One region of the Rothia sp. HMSC064D08 genome, then DNA from elsewhere that is predicted to be linked to it. Evidence: predicted binding sites of a transcription regulator. Region 1 holds the regulator's gene; the other holds the start of a gene.
What was found. Region 1 encodes HrcA, which represses chaperone genes, less so after heat shock. Its sites were predicted from a motif close to TTNGCACTCGNNNNNNNCGAGTGCNAA; they were not measured.

Region 1 (3,134 bases):
ATGTCGCCGCTTTGTGCGCCTTCAGGGATGGTGATCTCTTGAACCCCATCGAAGGTTTCTAAGGGTACGGTGGTTCCTAAAACGGCTGCGACCATAGGAATATTCACCGTTGTGGTGAGATTATCACCATCGCGAACAAAGTATTTATCGCGCTTAACGTTGAGATCAATATAAAGATCGCCATTGGGACCACCATTGAGTCCAGCTTCGCCTTTACCTCGCAGACGTATGCGGGCTCCGTCATTAACACCGGCGGGAACGGTGAAGGTCAGCGGGAGTTTTTCGCCCACACGGCCCTGTCCGTGGCATTCTGGGCAGCGGTGTTTGATGACGGTGCCATATCCCTGACAGCTGGGGCACTCTACCTGCTGCATGACGGTTCCTAGGATGGATTGAACACGGCGCTGCATGAATCCCTGGCCATGACAGGTCTCACAGGTTTCGGGGTGGGTTCCGGGAGCTGTTCCTTCACCTTCACAGGATTTACAAGTGACGGCCGTGTTAAGCTCTACAGTCTTTTCGACGCCAAAAACTGCGTCTTTGAGGGATATTGAGACGTTGATAAGTGCGTCTTGTCCCTGGCGTACGCGGGACGCGGGACCGCTTTGTCCACCGCCTCCGGTAAACATATCGAAAAGATCTTGGAACCCGAAACTTCCTGAGCCGAAGCCGCCAAATCCTCCTGCGCCTCCGGGGAATCCTGCACGACCCTGTTCGTCGCCGGTAGCGTCGTAATTACGGCGTTTCTCGTTATCTGAGAGTACTTCATAGGCGAGGGTTACACGTTTGAACTCCTCAGCTGCCTCTTCGGATGGGTTAACATCGGGGTGCAGTTGACGCGCCTTTTTACGGTACGCTTTTTTAATCTCTTCGGGGCTTGCGTCCTTTGAGACTCCAAGAGTTGAGTAGTGATCGCTCACGTGTTTCTTCTATCCTTTTCGTACCGGAGTGCTCCGGGTATGGTGTCAATATAAAATCTGTAAATTTGTGGGGCTCTGAGGAGTTACCCGCTTGATGTCATGATGCTCGTGTGCCTAAGACATGACCTAGATAGCGAGCTACCGCGTTCACCGCCGCAATGTTACCACGGTAATCCATGCGGACTGGACCCACCACGCCAAGTTTTGCCGTATGCTTCCCCAGGGCGCCTTCATTGTCTGGTAAATGTTGTTTGCCGTATGAAACTACAACGGGTGAATCGTATTCACCAGTGACAATAGAAGCTCCTTGAAGCGCTTGCTCCGTATTCTCGTGACCGATCCTTACACTGTACCCGGCTTCTTGAACCGATGCGTGAGACAGCACGCGAAGCAGCGTAACTTGTTCTTCGAGCGCATCCAAAATGGGAGCTATGCTCGCCGAGAAGTCGTCGTGACTTCGTGCTAGGTTTGAGGTGCCAGAGATCGCGAAGCGAATATCTCGTTCAAAATAAGGCTGTGCTCGCAGATGATCCACGATAGCTTCGGTGAGCTCCGGAGAGCGGCCTCGCAACGCTGGATGATGCGCTTCTGGCAGCAATGCACTTATGTTTTCGAAAGGTAAACCCTGAAGCATTTTAAGCAGGTTCTCTTTAATCGCTGCAAGAGCTGACACAGTTTCATCATGCGCTAAGGCTGTAGTCTCTGGCAGTATCACAGTGACCCGGTGGATTGTGCCAAGATCACTGATAAGCAATGCTAAGAGCGTGCGTGAATCTAGGGGTACGAACTCAAGATGCAAGAGAGTTCCAGCGTTACGTGTTGGGTACTGGATAAGCGCCACCTGATGCGTGAGATGGGCAAGTGTTCGGGTGGCGGCTTCAATCATGTCTTCTACGCTGTGTGCGCTTTCAAGAATTTGCCGTAACGCCGAAACTTGGGTTGCAGAGAGAGCACGCGGCGCGGCTAGAGCATCGACGAAGAACCTGTATCCCTGTTCTGTAGGAATACGCCCAGCGCTGGCGTGCGGTGCGCTCAAAAGCCCCTGTTCTTCTAAAGCTGCCATATCATTGCGTATTGTGGCACTGGATACTTGAAGATGGTGGCGCTGTGCCAGCGTCTTTGAACCTATGGGTTCGCCTGTGCGCACGTAGTCTTCAACGATTGCCTGCAATATGCGCATGCGGCGTTCGTGTGACATGGTACTCCTTGCGACCCTATCGGTGGTTAATAATCTGGAAAAGCATAATCTGGCACTCTTGTTGAGAGAGTGCTAAAAACTACTTTTATCATAGCCGGGTAACCCCTAGCGGTACTAGTCTTTCGCCAGAAGCGAGTTATCAATACTTTAGAATTGGATGGGTTCTGCCAAAAGCTAACCTGTGGAAACCAGGCAATATCCGTGGTGCCGTTGTACGAAGGATGCAAGATATGAGTGAACGATACGCTTGGGGTGCACAAGATCTATCACGTGCCTCAATAAATAACAGGCCTGCTCCTCCTCGTCGGGTCGAGCTAAAACGCGGGATGGTCCTTGAGGATCTTAACGGGTGGGTTGGCGAAGTAGTGCGTGCCGAACGTATCGGTGGAGAAATATTTTTCGGGCTTGAAGACGCTCGCGGACGGGTCAAAAATTTTCCGTTAGGAATCGGGTACTTCCTTGAGGGCGAACCTGTTGAGATTGTTGCCCCAACACCACGAAAGACCTCAGGGCGCAAAATTTCTCGTTCTGGTTCGGTAGCAGTTGAAAACGCTCCAGCACGGGTGGCGCGCGCATCCAGAATCTGGGTTGAGGGGCTTCATGATGCGGAACTCGTCGAGAAAGTGTGGGGCCATGATCTTCGGATTGAAGGTATTGTGGTCGAGCCCCTTCATGGTGTTGATGATTTAGCAACTGCCGTTAAAGAGTTCTCCCCCGGTCCAGAGCGACGACTTGGAATTCTTGTGGATCATCTTCTGGAAGGCACCAAGGAAGAACGTATTGTGGCGGAGGCTTTAGCTGTTCCCGGCGCTGCTGGAAATATTAAGATTGTGGGGCACCCTTTCATTGATATTTGGCAGGCCGTCAAGCCGCAGGTTCTCGGAATTCCGGCATGGCCGCAGGTGCCTCGAGGTGAGGACTGGAAGAAAGGAATTCTACGTCGGTTGGGACAGCCACATCAAAACCAGGAAGACGTGGCAAACGCCTGGAAACGTATTCTTTCCCGAGTTGACTCT
Region 2 (3,134 bases), on a different contig from region 1:
TTATTGCGATGCGACCCCGGCGCCCCTTCACGCACACTGAGCACGCGGTTCATGAGCATGATGCCCTCATCGGACCACGAACTCAGATCGCCGTGCTGCGCGGGCTCAATCCCCAAATCGTCGGACAATTCCCGGTAAATATTGATGAGCGATTTCGGTAGGGGCATATCCCGCTGCACCGAGAACGAAAGCCCCATCGCGTTTCCGGGGGTGGGGTAGGGGTCTTGCCCCACGATCAGCACCTTGACCTCGTTCATGGGGCGTGAGAATGCGCGGAAAATATTCTGACCTGTGGGAAAAGTTCGGTGTCCCGCCGCGTGTTCGGTGCGTAAAAACTCGCCCATGGCGTGGATTTTATCTTCGACGGGCGCGAGGGCCTGCGCCCAGTCTTCGCTCATAATGTCGGTCAGCGGCGGGTTCGTCATGAAAATACTCCCTGAGAAAATTTGACTCTAATAACACGGTGACTTCAACCAACATACTCTAAAGTGTTCATGTAGACCACCTATGTTCGTCAGGAATCCAGATGCCGATACCTTCTTCGGAAACCCCCGAACCTTCGCCTGCTGGCGGCTCCGATGCCGCCGAACCCGCAGCGGCAGTCCCCGCCGATAACTCTGAACCCGGCCCTACAACACAGCCTGCCTCTTCTGCCCCCGACACTTCCGAGACCCGCGAAACCGGCGGAGAAACTGAGAACACGCGAAAATCCGCCCTCACCGATTTAGAGCGTGCCATGATCGCCCTGGAAAAACGACACTGGAAGTACCAGGGCACCAAAGAGAAAGCGATTACCGCGCTCGGGCTCACCCCGATCGCCTACTACCAGAAACTTAACACGATGATCGATAGCCAGCGTGTGATCGCCGCCGAACCTATCCTGATGCACCGCCTGCGCGAGGTTCGCGACCGCAGTTAGAGGCAGCCGCACCGATGTGTGCATGAGCGCACGCCGTTCTGAACAGGACGGATAAAGCCCCATACGGTACCCTGTAAGAGAGAGCTTTGGCAGGGCTCCACCGCGCAGAGCGGTACGTCTATTACTCAACCTAGGGAAGTCATGAGCCAATACCCGCATGATGAATTCGACGACATCGACGAGAATACCGCCCGCCGTGGAACATACCGCGGTGTGATTGACGACCCTTCCAAGAGCCCCAAAGGCATTATTCCCGTTGTCGTCGCCGGTATTTTATCGCTCGTGATCGGCGGCGCTATGTACATTAACCACCCGCGCAGCAGCTCGCCCGAGGCCGCCGCGCGCGCCAAGAGCTACAGCGCCCCCGCCTCGCCCTCGGAGTCATCGTCGCCCTCTGCCTCAGCATCCGAGCAGGCTAAGGATGCGAACGTGGCGGTCTATAACGCATCCGCGCCCGGCGGGTCTGCGGCCAAGGCAAGCGCCGCGCTTGAGGGCTACACGATTACCGAAACCGCAAACTGGTCGGGCACCCCGCCGCAGTCCAGCACGGTCTACTACAAGGACGAGGCCAAGAAGGCACAGGCCGAAGCTATTGCGAAAACCCTGAACATTACGACGGTTCAGGAGAGCTCAGACACCTCGATTCTGGGCGAGAACGATATTGTGGTGGTGCTCGCCACCGACTACAGCTAACGGTATCAATCGGCTTGATACCGCGGTGTGCGGTACCGTTTATCATCCCCGCTAGTTTCGGGAACGTTCTATGAGCCTTATGCGCTCGCACATAACATTACCCGGCGCTCGAAACTGGTGTTTCCGCTCCGTGCATTCGCCTCGAAGCCGTACCCGTTCACCCCATTGCGGCTTTCCGCGTGCCTCAAGAATGCGCTGAGGGCGATTAAGCTAAATTCGGTGCTCAAAATGTTTGCCCTCGGGCGCACCAAGTGCCAAAATTGTTTTTAGCACTCGGCGCCTTCAGGTGCTAAAACCGGTATCAAAATCTGCTTCGGCAGACCGGAAAACCTGAGCGCTCCATTCGAAACGTCCAGGAGGGATATAGCCACATGGCAAAACTTATTGCTTTTGATGAAGAAGCTCGCCGCGGTCTAGAGCGCGGACTGAACACTCTAGCCGATGCCGTTAAGGTAACTCTTGGCCCCCGTGGCCGCAACGTCGTGCTTGAGAAGTCGTGGGGCGCACCCACGATCACCAACGACGGTGTTTCCATCGCCAAAGAGATCGAGCTTGAAGACCCCTATGAAAAGATTGGCGCTGAACTCGTCAAAGAGGTAGCCAAGAAGACCGACGATATCGCAGGTGACGGTACCACCACCGCAACCGTGCTCGCTCAAGCGCTCGTGCGTGAGGGCCTGCGCAACGTGGCTGCTGGTGCTGACCCGCTGAGCCTCAAGCGCGGTATTGAGAAGGCTGTTGAGGAGGTCACCAAGACCCTGCTCGACTCCGCGAAAGAGGTTGAGACTGAGGAAGAGATCGCGGCAACCGCATCCATCTCTGCGGGCGATAAAGAGATCGGTAAGCTGATCGCTCAGGCTATGGAGAAGGTCGGCAAGGAAGGCGTGATTACCGTTGAGGAATCCAACACCTTCGGCCTGCATCTGGAACTCACCGAGGGTATGCGCTTCGATAAGGGCTTCCTCTCCGGCTACTTCGTGACCGACCCTGAGCGTCAGGAAGCTGTGCTGGAAGACCCCTACATCCTGGTGGTCAACCAGAAGATCTCGAACGTGAAGGATCTGGTTCCCGTTCTTGAGAAGGTCATGCAGTCCGGCAAGCCGCTGCTGATTATTGCTGAGGATGTTGAGGGCGAGGCTCTGGCGCTGCTCGTGCTGAACAAGATGCGCGGCTCCATCAAGTCCGTTGCCGTGAAGGCACCCGGTTTCGGTGACCGTCGCAAGGCTATGATGGCTGATATTGCGATCCTCACCGGCGGTCAGGTTATTACCGAAGAGGTTGGCCTGTCCCTGGATACCGCAACCCTTGAGATGCTGGGTAAGGCACGCAAGGTTGTTGTCACCAAGGACGAGACCACCATTATTGAGGGCGCTGGCGACGCCGCCGCACTTGAGGGCCGCGTGGCACAGATTCGCGCCGAGATCGCAAACTCCGATTCCGACTACGACCGCGAGAAGCTGCAGGAGCGCCTGGCAAAGCTCGCCGGTGGTGTGGCTGTGCTCAAGGCTGGTGCGGCAACCGA

Region 2: the regulator HrcA is predicted to act here: its motif matches at 1,879-1,905, upstream of groL (chaperonin GroEL).

What each region holds. Positions count from the first base shown of each region.
Region 1 covers NZ_KV797900.1:420,650-423,783, forward strand. Annotated here, with positions in the region: gene dnaJ (molecular chaperone DnaJ) at 1-920, opposite strand, end outside; gene hrcA (heat-inducible transcriptional repressor HrcA) at 1,018-2,118, opposite strand; gene HMPREF2625_RS08605 (DUF3097 family protein) at 2,349-3,134, shown strand, end outside.
Region 2 covers NZ_KV797895.1:333,952-337,085, forward strand. Annotated here, with positions in the region: gene HMPREF2625_RS03750 (uracil-DNA glycosylase) at 1-425, opposite strand, end outside; gene HMPREF2625_RS03755 (DUF3263 domain-containing protein) at 527-919, shown strand; gene HMPREF2625_RS03760 (LytR C-terminal domain-containing protein) at 1,061-1,612, shown strand; gene groL (chaperonin GroEL) at 1,984-3,134, shown strand, end outside.